Regions from separate parts of the Rhizobium sp. TH2 genome, predicted to be linked through region 1. Evidence: riboswitches for the same ligand, from Rfam matches in the RefSeq annotation. Region 1 holds a riboswitch; each other region holds the start of a gene.

Region 1 (5,315 bases):
CGATGAGCGAAGCGGGCATTCCGACCGCCGTTATGGCGTCGCCGATGATCCCGGCACTCAACGACCATGAGCTTGAGCGCATCCTCGATGCAGGCGCTGCTGCTGGTGCGAAAGAGGCGAGCTATGTGCTGCTGCGTCTGCCACTGGAAGTGAGCCCGCTGTTCCGCGACTGGCTGCTGCGCCATTATCCGGATCGCTACAGGCACGTGATGAGCCTGGTGCGCTCGATGCGCGGCGGAAAGGACTATGACGCCGAATTCGGCAAGCGGATGAAGGGCACGGGTCCCTATGCCTGGCAGATCAGCCGCCGTTTCGAACTCGCCGCCAAGAAATACGGACTGACCCGGCGCACGATTGGGCTCAATAGCGATCTCTTCGTGCCGCCGAGCGGCCATGGCGTGCAGCTCTCGCTGCTCTGAATTTGGCATCAACGCTTTCCAGCCGGGGTCTGGCATCCCCGCCCGCTTGGGTTCCGGCTGGGAATACATGATGGGAGCACTCCGCCAGTGCTCCTGTCATGACGAGCATGTTGTAACAACATGCTCGTGGTCCCGGTGCGCCGCCCTTGCACTGGGACTTGCAGGGAATCGGATGAATGTGCGAACTATCCCGCATGGCTCGTATGATCTCATCCGATTCCCTTCCCTTTCCCGAGGAGGAGATTGTTCCCACCTTCCGGTTTGAGAGGGGGCTGATGCGCGACGGCTTCCTGCCGGTCGCTGGGGTCGATGAAGCTGGCCGTGGCCCTCTGGCTGGGCCGGTCGTGGCGAGTGCCGTCATCCTCGACCCGCGAAAAATCCCGAAAGGCCTCAACGATTCCAAGCAATTGACCGCAGCGAGACGGGAAGAGCTTTACGAGGAAATCCTGGCGACGGCGGATGTGGCGATCTCGTCGCTGAGCGCCATCGCGATCGACCGGACAAACATACTCAAGGCGAGCCTTGAGGCGATGCGGCGAGCCGTGGCGTCACTCCCCAAGCGGGCGAAGTTCGTGCTGATCGACGGCCGCGACGTACCGCCGGGGCTCACCTGCCCCGGCAAGGCGCTGGTGAAGGGCGACGCGCGGTCCTTCTCCATCGCCGCCGCCTCGATCGTCGCCAAGGTGACGCGTGACCGAATGATGCAGGCCGCCGGGCTCACCTTCCCGCAATACGGCTTCGAGCAGCATGCCGGTTATGCGACGGAGGTGCACCGTGAAGCGATCACCAATCATGGACCATGTGCGATCCACCGCATGACCTTCAGCCCGTTCCGGCTGATACCCTGACGCGACCCTGCTTGTCGCGCATACTGCTTGCTCGCATTCGCCCAATCCAGTTACATCGTTTTTTGTCCGGTGCCTTTCGAGGAGAATCGGGAAGCCGGTCAAAAATCCGGCGCGTGCCCAACGCTGTGAGGGGGATGGTTTCGCGATATGCCACTGGGAAACCGGGAAGGCCGCGAGCGCCAGCTGAACCCAAGCCAGAAGACCGGCCGGACATGATAGCTGAGGGGCGCGGACGGTCCCTGCGGTGCCAAACCATGTGGGGGACACATGCAGGCCGAACCGTTACGCCACCTCGCTACCGCGGGACCATTTTCCGAAGCCGAACGCGCCGCCGTCTATCGCGCCATCTATTCGAGACGCGACGTGCGCAATGAATTCCTGCCTGATCCGATTCCGGACGAACTACTGCAGCGCCTACTGGCGGCGGCGCATGCGGCGCCGTCCGTCGGCTACATGCAGCCGTGGAATTTCATCGTTATCCGTGATGAGGCGCGGCGCCAAGCGGTGCACGGGATATTCCATGAAGCCAATATCGAGGCGGCCGATAAGCTGGAGGGCGAGCAGAAGCTCAAATATATGAGCCTGAAGCTCGAAGGCATTCTCAAGGCGCCACTCAATATCTGCATCACCTGCGACCGCAAGCGCGGCGGCGATTTCGTACTTGGCCGCACTCACAATCCCAGTATGGACCTCTATTCGACCGTCTGCGCGGTGCAGAACTTCTGGCTCGCGGCGCGGGCCGAAGGCGTGGGCGTCGGCTGGGTCAGCATTTTCGATCATGATCGGCTGAAACAGGAGCTCGGCATTCCCGACAGCGTCGAGATCATCGCCTATCTCTGCGTCGGCTATGTCGACCAGCTGTATTCGAAGCCGGAACTGGCCGTGAAGGGGTGGCGGGAGAAATTGCCGCTGGAGAAGCTCGTCTACCAAGAGCACTGGCCGGAGACGTCGCATGTGCTGGACTTTTATCGCGTGGTGGAATGCCGGGCGCGACCGGGATGAAGGGACGTGGCGTGCTGTTTGTTTCGGAGATAGCCACATCCGAGACGTCATGCTCGGGCTTGTCCCGAGCATCTGGTGACGCCCAATAAGGATGTTTCGTCAGTGGATTACGGCGCCGGCACCAGATCCGAGGGACAAGCCCTAGGATGACGTCGTGGGTGAGTTGGCGCCATGCCGAACACTGACCTCGGAGGCAGAAAACGAAAGGCCCCGCGCGGTGGCAGGGCCTTCAAACCATTCAACTGAAAGCTAAGCCTCAGTTCAACCTTGTCTTCACTTCGCCGACGGCGTTGTTGAAGAGCGCGGCACCGGCCTTGTCGTCGAGCTTGCTTGATATCAGCTTCTCGGCGGCGGCGATGGCGAGATCGACGGCTGCGGCGCGGACGGCGTTGACGGCTTCCGATTCAGCGTTCTTGATCTTCTGCTCGGAAAGCGCGGTACGGCGGGCGACATAATCCTCGGTCTTCTGCCTGGCCTCAGTGGCAAGGGTCGCTGCTTCGCGCTGGGCGGCGGCGACGATTTGCTCGGCTTCGGATTCGGCTTCCTTGCGCTTCTTCTGGTATTCAGCCAACAGCGCCTGGGCTTCGTCGCGCAGGCGCTTGGCCGCGTCGAGTTCGGCGGCGATCTTGGCCGCGCGCTCGTCGAGGCTCTTGGTGATCATCCTCGGCACGCCGAGATAGATTACCAGCCCGATAAAGAGGACAAGAGCGACCTGTGCCCAGATCTGGGCCCACATAGTTGCATCGAACATTGCGATCCCTCTCTTTAGGCCTTGAGCGCGCCGACAGCCGACTTGACATCCGCCTTGGTGACGGAGACGCCGGTCAGTTGTTCAACGATCTGCGCTGCGGTGTCCTCGGCGACAACCGCCACTTCGGAAAGCGCCCTGTTCTTGATTTCATTGATGCTGACTTCGGCATCGGCAATCTTCTTCGAAATATCCGCATCCAGCTTTGTTCGCTCGGCGGCTGCCTCGGCTTTGGCCTTCTCGCGGGCTTCGGCAGCGATCGCATTGCCCTTGGCACGGGCCTCGGCGAGCTCCTGTTCGTATTTCGCGATAGCGGCGTCCGCCTCGTCCTTCATGCGGGTCGCTTCGGCGAGATCAGAGGCGATTCGGCTTTCGCGCGTCTCGATGATGCCGGACAGGCGCGGCGTAATGTGCTTGGCGACCAGATAATAGAAGATGCCAAATGTGATCGCGAGCCAGAGGATCTGCGACGGAAAATGGGACGGATCGAACGGCGGGAAAGCTTCGTGTTCAACTTCGTGAACAGCAGTCGTCGTTGTATTATGCGCGTCACTTGTCGCGGGCGCTGCTGCATCCGTGGCAGCCGTGGCTGACAGAGCATATGCTGTCGTCACAAACATTCCAACCTCCAGGCCAAGAGGGCCGGTATCAAAAACGGATCACGGGGCAATGAGCCCCGCAACGCTTATGCTTTGTCGCAGCCGATCAGCCGAACAGGGCGAGAAGGGCGATGAGCAGCGAGAAGATGCCCAGAGCTTCCGTAACGGCGAAGCCGAAGATCAGGCGGCCGAACTGGCCATCTGCTGCAGACGGATTGCGAAGAGCGCCGGCCAGGTAGTTGCCGAAAATCGTGCCGAGGCCGATGCCTGCGCCACCCATGCCCAGGCATGCAATACCGGCGCCGATGTACTTTGCTGCTTCCGCGTCCATTGTAGAACTCCTTTAAGTCGTTTGTTGCGGCTATTCCAGCGGAGCGGGCGCGCTCCGCGTGTTCGGTGAAACTCAGTGCCCCGGATGGAGCGCGTCGTTGAGATACATGCAGGTCAGAACCGCAAACACATAGGCCTGCAGGAAGGCGACCAGGAATTCGAGGCCGGTGAGACCGATGGTCATCAGCAGCGGCAGGATGGCGCCGGCAATGCCGAGCGGGCCAAGCATGCCGAGCGAGAAGACGAAGCCGGCGAAGACCTTGAGCGTGATGTGACCGGCGAGCAGGTTCGCGAAGAGACGAACCGAGAGGCTGACCGGACGAGAGAGGAAGGAAATGATCTCGATAAACGTCACGAGCGGGATCAGGACCATCGGCACGCCCGAGGGCACGAAGATGCTGAAGAATTTGAAGCCGTGCTTGTAGATACCGTAAACGACGACCGTGCCGATCACCAACAAAGCGAGGCAGATGGTGACGATGATCTGCGAGCCGACGGTGAAGAAGCCGGGGATCATGCCGAAGAAATTGGAAACGAGCACGAAGAGGAAGAGCGAGAAAACCAGCGGAAAGAACTTCTCGCCACCGTGGCCGGTCGCGTCCTTCAGCATTTTCGCCACAAATTCATAGGAGAGTTCGGCAATCGACTGCCAGCGGCCGGGAATGACGGCCTTCGGCGCGGAGGCCCAGAGCAGGAAGGCTGTCGCCACGACCACCGTCAGGACCATGAAGAGGCCGGAATTGGTGAAGTCGTACCTGCCCAGATCCACGATCGTGTTGAGGTGGAACTGGTGGATGGGATCTACCTTGTCTGGTGTCGCCACGTCTGATCTCTCTCGCTTCGCATTTCTACAGCCGGCGGCGGGCGCCTACTGCTTGTCTTTATCCCTGTGCTTTCCGATCCGGTCCACCGGATGCGGCGAACTGACCTTGCCGGTCGTGCGCAACACATTCAGTACACCGGCAACAAAGCCGAGGAGGACAAAAACGATCAATCCCCATGGCTTCGTCGGAAGAAGAAGGTCCAGAAGGTAACCGAGGATCCCTCCCACCACGATGGCGGAAATGAATTCGGAGGAAATTTTCAAAGCCTCGGAGTAGCCTTTGCGGCTAACATCACTAGACTTTTCGATCCCCTCGTCTTTCGGCCGCGCCTGCTCAAGCTTCTGATGAAGGCTATCGCGTCGCTCTTCCAGACTATCCTTGCGGTCCGTCTCCATACCTGACCTCCATTGGAGGCCGAGCCTTAGCCGAGGAAACCCGAGCCCACAAGCTGAATTTCAACTGCCGTGAGAGGTGGAGACCCCCGCCTTCAAGCCGCGTGCAACATAGTTACACTCCGTGATTTCGTCAAGGCGACGAGGAATGAA
Region 2 (5,315 bases), 1.8 Mb from region 1:
TCAAGTGCGCCGAGTTCGACAATGAAGCTCTCGAACTCGTCATGATCATGGTCATGTGGCGCGCCTTCATGCTCAAGCTCGTGATGGGACTTGCGCAGTTCGATATGGTCTTCGGTGCCGACCCCGAGGCCGAGCAGCACCGAGGCCGGCAGGTCGCCATTGCGCGCCTCGATCATCCGCGGTTTGCGCGAAATGGCATTGGAGACAATGTCGCGGACGGACTGCAGCCCAGCGGCATCGAGCAGGTCGGCCTTGTTGAGCACGATCAGGTCGGCGGCTGTCAGCTGGTCCTCGAACAGTTCCTCGATCGGGCTCTCATGGTCGAGACCCTGGTCTTCGACCCGCTGGGCGTCGAGCGCATCGTGGTCATCGGCGAAACGGCCGGCGGCGACTGCGGCGCTGTCTACCACCGTGATCACGCCATCGACGGTCACGGCCGTCTTGATGCCCGGCCAGTTGAAGGCGGCGACCAGCGGCTGCGGCAGTGCGAGGCCCGATGTCTCGATGATGATGTGGTCGGGTCTGACGTCACGCGCCAGCAGCTTTTCCATCGTCGGAATGAAGTCATCGGCAACCGTGCAGCAGATGCAGCCATTGTTGAGCTCGATAATGTCGTCCTCGGTGCAGGCTTCAGCGCCGCAGCCCTTCAGCACGTCGCCATCGACGCCGAGATCGCCGAATTCGTTGATGATCAGCGCGATCTTCTTGCCATTGGCATTCATCAGCATGTTTCGGATCATCGTCGTCTTGCCCGCGCCGAGAAAGCCGGTGATCACCGTGGCCGGTATCTTCTGCATTGCTTCAACCCTTCATCTTGAGCGGCAGACCGGCCGCCACGAAATACACTTCGGCGGCAGCGGCCGCGATCGACTGATGAAGCCGTCCGGCATGATCGCGGAATTCCCGCGCCATGCGGTTGTCAGGCACGATGCCCAGCCCCACCTCATTGGAAACCAGGACGAGCGTCGCCTTGGTGTTCGATGTGAAATCCGCCAGCCGGGCGAATTCCTCCGCCATCTCGCGCTCATCCATCATCAGGTTGGTGACCCAGAGCGTCAGGCAGTCGACCAGTATCACATTACCCGGATGGTCGAGCGCTTCGAGCCGATCGATCAGCGCCACGGGCTCCTCATGCGTCTGCCAGCCATCGCCGCGATCGGACCTGTGTTTGGCGATGCGCTCGCGCATCTCGTCATCCCAGGCCCGGCCGGTGGCGATGTAATGGCGCAAAAGGCCGGTCTCCGCGACCAGCCTTTCCGCGAAAGCCGATTTGCCGGATCGTGCCCCGCCCAGCACCAGGACGGCACCGGGTGGAGCGCGAGGGTCAAGACCCTTCATCAGGCCGTCTTCAGCCAGCGATCGTTGATCGCGCCCATGATCAGGCCGAGCATGAGCCAGAAGAACAGCCCGGCCGAAAGCGTTGCCACGGCGAACTCGGCAGCAAGGATCGCCGGTACATTCGTCGTCTCATCAGCCGCCTGCGGCGCACCGATGACATGCGGCACGATGAGCAGCACGACACCGAGCGCCTTCGCCCAGGGCTCCTTGCGCAGGATGATCAGGTAGAGCCCGATCGCGGATGCGACGACGGTCCCGACCCACCACATCTGGCGGTCGAAGAGATCGGCGGCGGGGAAACCCGGAAGCTCCGGCGGCAGCCCCATCGACGGCAGCAGATGGAAGGAAAGCCAGGCGGCGGCGCCCCAGAGCGCACCGGTGGCGAGCGTGACGGTCCGGCCGGTGAGCAGGCTCACGGCCAGCATCACGAGCGCGAAACCCGCACCGGTGACCAGATCGGCCATCAGCGTGCCGGTCGTGCGGCCGACGCCGAACAGCATGCCGCCCTCTTCCTCGGCACCGGCAGCAGCCGTTGCTTCGTGCTCGTGGGCGTGGGCCTTGCTGACCAGCGTGAGGTTCAGGCCGGTCGTGTGGTCATGCTTTTCGGCGGGCGCGTTTTCGTATTTCTCCGCTTCGAGAATCAGCGGAACGACCTTCGCCTGCTGCGCCACCGTCTGGAGCGCACCAGCGAGCAATCCGGCCACAAGCGCAGCCAGAAGATATTTGACGATCATTTGATGGCCCCTTTAGTGGCAGGGAAAGCCGTTGGCGTGGCGAACGTCGTGTGCGGTGTCATGCAACACGGACGAATGCGCAAAGCCGGCGCCGAAGATCAGGAACGAGCCGAGAAGCAGGGCGAGAATGCCCGCAACGAGACGATCCGAAACCGGGATGGCCGAAACCGAGGTAGACCGGGTAGAAACTGCGGAATGCGCCATAACAACCTCCGTGCTGCTGGCAAGAATAAGCCTTTTTGGCGCGAATGCGCCCGTTTTGTCTGGCAGGTCTCCTGGCTCACGGGTCCAGGCCCATGCCGAAGCATGAGCCAACGCATCTTCCTCGCCTTCCCGAAGGTTCTGCCTCTGCGCGTGGGGGACGATTCGTAGATGGGAGGCGTCCCGCCCCGTGTTGCCGCATAGGCCCTTCAGTGGCTTTGAAGCACTCTCTCCGCCGTCCGCCCAGGCAACATTGCCTTGGTCACGTCAGGCTTTGAAAACACTCCTGGAATTTGCTTGTCCGCTCTACAGTCGCGGGGTCGGCCGGGATGAAAACGCCCTGATTGGGTCCATTCTTCCCATTCCCTTTTGATCCCTTGGGCTTATGCCCGCTGGGAACCAAACAGGCTGGAATCTAGAAGGTCCATGCACCCGAGTCAATCGGCATATCGACATCCGCCTGTCGCGAATGCGCCAGCATCTCCGAAACAAGAACGGGGCGCCAAGGCGCCCCGTTCAAAGTATGTATCGATACCGCTCAGCAACGGCGCCGTTTGCGGCAGCCGCCGTTGAACCTGATCTTGACCTTTACGCGGTTGTTGTACCGCGCCCTGTTGCGGAAGGGCTTGACCACGACCACAGCGGCGGGGCGTCTGACCACAACGCGCGGCCGGACCACGACCCATTCGGTACGCGGGCGCACACGACGGATCACAACGGGAGCAGCGGTCGCCAGCCAGGTCGCATAGGACGCGGCCGAAGCAACGCGAATCCCGTCGATCTGGTCTTCCGAGAGATAGCCGGTGACCGGTGCGCCGTTGTCCTGTTGCCAGGAGGCGATCGCATCACGGGTGCGCGGACCGAACGAACCGTCGGTGCCCTGCGTGTCGTAACCGAGCGCGCTTAGCCGGCCCTGCATTTCGTGACGCTGCTCGCGGTCGAGCACGGACGCTTCGATATCCTCGGAACCTTCGGTGTACTGGGCCTGCTGCTGTTGCTGATCCTGGTTCTGCGCCTGGTCCGGCTGCTGGGTGAGCCCGCCCTGCTTCTTCGCCATGCTGTTCTGCCGATCGGCGGCTGCCGAATCGTCATCCTGCGTGTTGGCCGTGTCCTGCGCCTGATCGTCTGCCGGCTGGGACTGGTCGTCCTCGGCGGCCTGATCGTCGGGCTGCTGCTTGTTGTTCTTGCGGTTGCCGGCGACATTGGCCTTGTTGGTCGCATCGTTCTGCGTGTCGTCGCCCTCGGCAATCGTCGGATCGGGCTGTTCGGCGGCCGTCAGCTGCACGACGCGGGCTTGGGCGATGGCCGCGAACTTGCCGTTCGGATAGGCCCTCAGATAGGCCTCGTATTCGTTCACCGTGTTGCCGTCCGAAGCGGCCTTCCACAGTGCATATTCCTGTTCCCAGTCAGCGCCGGCGGCGGGCTTCTCTTCCGTCTGCGCGGTCTCGGTCGCGGCATTGTCGTCCGCAGCGTCGGTCTGGGCCTGGTCCTGGGCGTCCGGCTGGGTGTCTGCCTGGTCCTGTGCCTCGGCCTGCTGGTCCTCGGCCTGGTCGTCCTGCGCGGGCTCGACCTTCTTGGAGGTGACCTCGACGGACTCTTCGGCCGGCGCATTCGCCTTCGCGACAAGATTCTCGATACGGGTCTTGGCGACCTTGGCGAACTTGCCGTTGGGGAATTGCTTCAGGTATTTCTCGTAATCCGCCTGCTTGCCTGTCTTGGAGACCTGGCGCCACAGCTCGACATCCTTGGCCGCATCGGCGGTCGATTGCGCATTGTCGGCGGGCACGTTCTTGGAGACGTCGTTGACAGCCGCGGTCTCGTCGGCAGGAACAGCCGTCTGGGTCGCGGCATTCAGCTCTTCGATCCGGCGCTTGGCGACATTGGCGAATTTGCCGTTGGGATAGACGCGGAGATATTTCTGGTAATCAGCCGGCTTGCCACCCTTGTTTGAGGTGCGCCACAGCTCGAATTCCTTCTGCCAGCCCGAATCGCCCGGCGCTTCCGCCGCGGGAGCACTCTGCGCATACGCGACCGAGATCTCGATCGGCGAAATGGCGACTGAAAACGTGACGACGGATGCCATCAGGATATTGATGTGTTTGGGCAAATTCATTTCTTCCCCCGTTTGCCTGAAATCTTTGTTTCAGCTCCACTATGTCAAGATGTTCTAATCATAGCGCGGCTGAAAATAGAAAGCACGATAAAAGACGTTGGAGACGCCTGTTCATCCTATGCACGGCTGGTGCGGTCCATTTATTCGAAACTTTATTGTCGACAACATGAACTGTTGCTGAACAGCTCGTTTCAACAGGCCATCAGCGCGTCGAGCCAGCGCCGATCGAGATGCCGCTCGAGCTCGGCGGCGACGCCGTCCAATGCATCGTCGACGGACTTCCGGTAATCCGACTGCCCGCCCTCGATCCCAAAGCTCGCCAGAAGCCGCGCACGAAAAGCGTCGCTGTCGAACAGGCGGTGCAGATAGGTCCCCGCGATCCTGCCATCGACGGACATCGCACCATCCGCTCGCCCCTCGATCTCGACATAGGGCCTGAGATGATCCGGCCCGTCGGTCTCGCCGAGATGGATCTCGTAGCCTGAAAGCGCCGCATCGAACGGTATCGACCGCGCCGAGGAATTCGCGAGCCGCTTTTCGGGCGCCATGACGGTTTCGACATCGAGCAGTCCGAGTCCCTCGACCTCGGCAACGCTGCCTTCGATCCCGAGCGGATCGCGCACCCTGCGCCCGAGCATCTGGTAGCCCCCGCAAATGCCGATCACGCGTCCGCCGCGCCGCGCATGCGCCATGATCTCCCTGTCCCAGCCCTCGGCCTTGAGCGCAATGAGATCCGAGATCGTCGCCTTCGAACCCGCCAGCACCACCAGCCCCGCGTCCGAGGGCATCCGCTCGCCGGGCCTGACGAAAACGAGTTCGACCGAAGGCTCCGACCTCAGCGCGTCGAAATCGTCGAAATTGGCGATCCTCGGCGTGACCGGCATCGCGATCTTCAGAGCCCTCGCCTCGCCCTTCGCCAGCCGTTCGAG
Region 3 (5,315 bases), 210 kb from region 1:
CGACACCGAGGAAGCACGGCAGAATGCCGAACGCCCGCTGCATGTCATCGAAGGCCCGCTGATGGCCGGCATGAACGTGGTTGGCGACCTGTTCGGCGCGGGCAAGATGTTCCTGCCGCAGGTTGTCAAATCCGCCCGCGTCATGAAGCAGGCGGTGGCTGTGCTGCTGCCCTACATGGAGGCGGAAAAGGCGGCGAACGCGCTGAAGGGCATCCATGGCGAGCGCGAAACATCAGGCAAGATCCTGATGGCGACCGTCAAGGGCGATGTGCATGATATCGGCAAGAACATCGTCGGCGTCGTGCTGGCCTGCAACAACTACGAGATCATCGACCTCGGCGTGATGGTGCCGGCGACGAAGATCCTGGAGACGGCGAAGGCAGAGAAAGTCGATATTATCGGGCTCTCGGGCCTCATCACGCCCTCGCTTGACGAGATGGCGCATGTCGCCTCCGAGATGGAGCGCCAGGGTTTCGACATTCCGCTGCTGATCGGCGGCGCCACGACCAGCCGCGTCCACACGGCAGTCAAGATCCATCCGCGCTACGAGGCCGGGCAGACGGTGTATGTCAACGATGCCTCGCGGGCGGTGGGCGTGGTGTCGAGCCTGTTGAGTGCCCAAGCGAAGCCCGGCTATGTCGAGACGATCCGCGCCGAATACCGCAAGGTGTCCGATGCCCATCACAGGGCTGAATCGAACAAGCAACGGGTGCCGCTCGCGGCCGCGCGTGCCAATGCGCACAGAATCGATTGGGCGCGTTACACGCCGACCAAGCCATCGTTCCTTGGCACCAAGGCGTTCGACAACTGGAATCTGGCGGAGCTTGCCCGATATATCGACTGGACCCCGTTCTTCCAGACCTGGGAACTCAAGGGCCGCTATCCCGCCATCCTCGAAGACGGAAAGCAGGGGGCGGCAGCCCGGCAACTGTTCGAGGATGCGCAAGCGATGCTGGAAAAGGTCATCGACGAGAAGTGGTTCGTCCCCAAGGCCGTGATCGGGTTCTGGTCGGCCAATGCCGCGGGTGACGACATCAGGCTGTTCACCGACGAAAGCCGCTCGGACGAACTCGCGACATTCTTCACGCTGCGCCAGCAACTAACCAAACGCGACGGCAAGGCCAACGTCGCGCTGGCGGATTTCGTGGCGCCGGCTTCATCCGGCAAGCCGGACTATATCGGCGGCTTCGTGGTGACGGCAGGCATTGAGGAAGTGGCGATTGCCGAACGCTTCGAGCGCGCCAACGACGATTATTCCTCGATCATGGTCAAGGCGCTGGCCGACCGTTTCGCGGAGGCATTCGCCGAGCGCATGCACGAAGTGGTACGCAGGGAATACTGGGGTTATGGCGCGGACGAGACGTTTGCCCCCGAGGATCTGATCGGCGAGCCCTATCAGGGCATCCGTCCCGCGCCGGGCTATCCCGCGCAGCCGGACCATACCGAAAAGGCCACGCTTTTCAGCCTGCTCGATGCCGAGAAGACCGCTGGAGTGACGCTGACCGAAAGCTATGCCATGTGGCCCGGCTCTTCTGTCTCAGGCATCTATCTCAGCCATCCCGAAAGCTATTATTTCGGCGTCGCCAAGGTCGAGCGCGACCAGGTCGAGGACTATGCCGCGCGCAAATCCATGGCGGTCAACGAGGTCGAGCGCTGGCTTGGACCGGTGCTGAACTACATTCCCGCGCCGGCAGCCGAAGCGGCGGAATGATCCACGCCTAGCCCTGCCGTAACCTCCGCCGGCGATCTGCCGACCAGCATGCGGTACTTCTCCGGATCTGTCGCGCCTTCGGTATTGATGACGAAAACGCGCGATTTCGCGTTCAGCCCGAGCTTCAGCTTTATGGCCAGATCGGCGGCGGCACGAAGCAGTCCCGCAAGGCCGACGCCGCCACTCTCGCCCGCAACGATCGCCGGGTCGTTGCCGAGCGGGTTGGCGAGCCGCCGCATGATAGCAATCGCATCTTCCTCGTCGATGGTCATGAAAGCGTCGCCGACGCGGGCGAGGATGCGCCATGCGACCAGCGACGGTTCGTAGCATTCGAGCATTGCCATCACGGTCGGCTCACCGTGTGGAATCTTGACAGGGTGTCCGGCGCGCGCCGTCTCGACGATGCAGGCTGAGCGCGCCGGATCGACGACGGTCAGAATCGGGCGCTTGTCGCCGAGTGCGATGGCGAGATGACCGGCCACGGCGGCGGCGATGCCACCGACGCCGGACTGGACGAAGACATGGGTCGGCGGTTCCGGCAGCGCGCGCAGCGCCTCGCGGACGATCGCCGTATAGCCTTGCATGACAAGGCCGGGAATGCGCTCATAGCCGGGCCAGGACGTGTCGGAGACGATGGTCCAACCCTTCTCCCCGGCGATGCGTGCCGCCTCGCGCACCGAATCGTCATAGGTCCCACTGACCCGGATCATCTCCGCGCCGAAGCGGGCGATCGCCGCGACGCGCTCGTCGCTCACCCCGCCATGCACGAAGATCGCGGCGCGGGCGCCGACCAGTTGCGCGCCCTGCGCCACCGAACGGCCGTGATTGCCGTCGGTCGCGCAGGCAAAGGTCATGGTGGCGGAGATGGCTTTGACTTCAGGTGTGGAGAGTTCGGAGACATCGACCGTCCGGCCAAGCCTCCGGCCCGCCTCTTCGAGCACCAGCCGGATCACCGCATAGGAACCGCCCAAGGCCTTGAAGCTGCCGAGCCCCAGCCGTTGGCCCTCATCCTTGATGTGGATCGAGGCGATGCCGATGCTTGCAGCCAGGGCCGGCAACGAGAGCAGCGGCGTCTCGGCGTGATTGTCGCGGAAGCCGAGATAGCGTTCCACCTCCCGAGCGGAAGCGAGGCCGAGGGTTTCGGCATCCTCCGCTGTTAGCGGTTGGCGGTATTCGGGATTGGTGTTGCGCAGGAACATGATGGCCCTCATCGGTTGCTGCATGAACATTATTGCAATCGTGGTGAGATTTGCGCTCTATATTGCTCTGAGCCTTGCAAGTTTGTTTCGTTGGAGCCCGGTTTTGCGCAAGTCCGATCAGCCTGTTGCCCTCGATGAATTCGACCGGAAGATCCTCGCGATTCTGCAGGCGGATAACATGACGCCGCAGCGGACGATCGGCGAGGCAGTCAATCTATCGGCGCCGGCCGTGCAGCGCCGCATCAAACGGTTGACCGAAGCGGGCGTGATCCAGGCCAACGTCGCCGTCCTTGATCCCGAGGCCGTCGGCCAGCCGATCACCATCTTCGTCGAGGTCGAAGTGTTCAGCGAAACGGCCGAGCAGATCGAGAGCGTCAAGTGGGAATTCGCCGGAACGCCCGAAATCCAGCAATGCTATTACGTGACCGGAGAAGCCGATTTCATCCTCGTCATCGTCGTCCCCACCATGGCCGATTACGAGGCGCTCACCCGCCGGCTGTTCTTCGGCAACAAAAATGTGAAGCGATTCCGGACCTTCGTGGCGATGGACCGGGTCAAAGTCGGCCTCGCCGTACCGCTCGATCGCTGAGCTTTTCCAGAGCAAAATGATTATGTTTTCACGACGCCATCGCGATGTCGCAAATGATGACGCCATGTCGCAACGACTATGGTCTTATCAGGACACTTGAGGTGCCGATCGGGTCAAACCGGTTGGAGAATTGGGAAGCCGGTTAAATTCCGGCGCTGCCCCCGCAACGGTATTGGAACGTAAATTGTGACGGGAGTCCACTGGGCCGAATGGCCTGGGAAGGAGTCACAAAGTCCGTGAGGACAGTTCCAGAGCCCGGAAACCAGCCTCGGGATTTTGAACTCGACTGATCGCGGTGGGCGGTCAAGAGGCGGATCGCCATGCTCGCCGGATTTCCGTGCGTGCAAGCGACCTTCCCTCCATGTCCACCATGCCCAGTCCTTGGAAACCGACGAGGACCGACCATGGATATCCGTTCCGACATGCTCACGCGGCTCAGGAATCGCAAACCCGGCTACAGCCTGGACCAGCCCTTCTATATCGACCCGGATTTCCACAAGGTCGACATGGAGACCATCTGGTATCGCGACTGGCTGTTCATCGGGCACGATTGCGAAATCCCCAATCCGGGCAACTATTTCACGGTGCAGGTCGGCGACTATCCCGTCGTCATCGTGCGTGGCACCGATGGCAGGATCAACGCCTTGCACAATTCCTGCCGTCATCGCGGCTCCAGGGTGTGCAATACCGAGCGCGGCAATGCGGTCAAGCTCGTCTGCCCCTATCACCAGTGGACCTATGATCTCGACGGCTCGCTGCTCTTCGCGCGCCAAATGGGCGACGATTTCAATCCCGCCGGCTTCAGCCTGAAGCCCGTCGCCTGCGAGAGCGCCGGCGGCTATATCTTCATCTGTCTCGCCGATGAGCCGATGGATTTCGCGCCATTCAAGAAAATGATGGAGCCCTATTTCCTGCCGCACCGGCTGCGCGACGCCAAGATCGCCTATGAGAGCACGATCATCGAAAAGGGCAACTGGAAGCTAGTCTGGGAAAACAATCGCGAATGCTACCATTGCGCCGGCAACCATCCCGAACTCTGCAAGACTTTCCCCGAAGCGCCCACGGTGACCGGCGTCAATGGCGCCAAGGACGATCCGGAGATCGTCGCGCATTGGGAAAAGTGCGAGGCGATCGGCCTGCCGAGCGAGTTCATTATCGATGAGGCTGGGCAGTTCCGCACCACCCGCGTGCCGCTGCTGCGCGAGGCGATCAGCTACACGCTCTCGGGCCGCAAAGCTGTGCAGATGCGGCTCTCCGACAACGTCAACATGGACCGTATCGGCTCGCTGCTGCTCTATCACTATCCCACGACCTGGAACCACATATTGAGCGACCACGCGATCACCTTCCGTGTGATCCCGCTCAGCGCCACCGAAACCGCCGTCACCACCAAATGGCTGGTCCACAAGGATGCCGTCGAGGGCATCGACTACCGGCTCGACGAACTAATCCACGTCTGGACCGAGACCAACGACCAGGACCGCCAGATCGTCGAGGAAAATGCCCGCGGCATCCACTCGCCGGCCTATCAGCCGGGCCCCTATTCCGAGATGCACGAGGGCGGCGTGATCCAGTTCGTCGATTGGTATTCCCGCTTCATCGAAGAGCGGCTTTCCGGCGTGCGCAGGCCTGCGCTGCGAAACGTCGCCTGATCGGGGGGCGCACGACGATGAACATTATGCTGACGGGCACGACGCCCTCTGCCCTGCCGCTGGACCAGATGATGCCGTGGAACTCGGCACGCCAGATGCTGGTCTGCACCAGCGTCACGGACGAAGCACTTGACGTAAAGACCTTCACCTTCGCGGTCGAGGGT

Evidence for each region. Region 1 has a riboswitch for cobalamin ahead of bluB (5,6-dimethylbenzimidazole synthase). Riboswitches for the same ligand answer to the same signal wherever they lie in the genome.
Region 2: another riboswitch for cobalamin. It lies ahead of IHQ71_RS13950 (CbtB-domain containing protein); the one in region 1 lies ahead of bluB (5,6-dimethylbenzimidazole synthase).
Region 3: another riboswitch for cobalamin. It lies ahead of IHQ71_RS04100 (aromatic ring-hydroxylating dioxygenase subunit alpha); the one in region 1 lies ahead of bluB (5,6-dimethylbenzimidazole synthase).

Annotation. Positions count from the first base shown of each region.
Region 1 is NZ_CP062231.1:1,029,254-1,034,568, reverse strand. It holds gene IHQ71_RS05265 (PA0069 family radical SAM protein) at 1-419, shown strand, start outside; gene IHQ71_RS05260 (ribonuclease HII) at 614-1,267, shown strand; cobalamin riboswitch at 1,318-1,493, shown strand; gene bluB (5,6-dimethylbenzimidazole synthase) at 1,535-2,269, shown strand; gene IHQ71_RS05250 (F0F1 ATP synthase subunit B) at 2,526-3,020, opposite strand; gene IHQ71_RS05245 (F0F1 ATP synthase subunit B) at 3,035-3,637, opposite strand; gene IHQ71_RS05240 (F0F1 ATP synthase subunit C) at 3,723-3,947, opposite strand; gene IHQ71_RS05235 (F0F1 ATP synthase subunit A) at 4,020-4,769, opposite strand; gene IHQ71_RS05230 (AtpZ/AtpI family protein) at 4,815-5,165, opposite strand.
Region 2 is NZ_CP062231.1:2,783,410-2,788,724, forward strand. It holds gene cobW (cobalamin biosynthesis protein CobW) at 1-797, opposite strand, end outside; gene cobU (bifunctional adenosylcobinamide kinase/adenosylcobinamide-phosphate guanylyltransferase) at 802-1,338, opposite strand; gene IHQ71_RS13945 (CbtA family protein) at 1,338-2,072, opposite strand; gene IHQ71_RS13950 (CbtB-domain containing protein) at 2,085-2,276, opposite strand; cobalamin riboswitch at 2,320-2,692, opposite strand; gene IHQ71_RS13955 (peptidoglycan-binding protein) at 2,812-4,386, opposite strand; gene IHQ71_RS13960 (cobyric acid synthase) at 4,578-5,315, opposite strand, start outside.
Region 3 is NZ_CP062231.1:820,705-826,019, reverse strand. It holds gene metH (methionine synthase) at 1-1,711, shown strand, start outside; gene IHQ71_RS04110 (diaminopropionate ammonia-lyase) at 1,675-2,910, opposite strand; gene IHQ71_RS04105 (Lrp/AsnC family transcriptional regulator) at 3,089-3,499, shown strand; cobalamin riboswitch at 3,582-3,785, shown strand; gene IHQ71_RS04100 (aromatic ring-hydroxylating dioxygenase subunit alpha) at 3,904-5,151, shown strand; gene IHQ71_RS04095 (hybrid-cluster NAD(P)-dependent oxidoreductase) at 5,169-5,315, shown strand, end outside.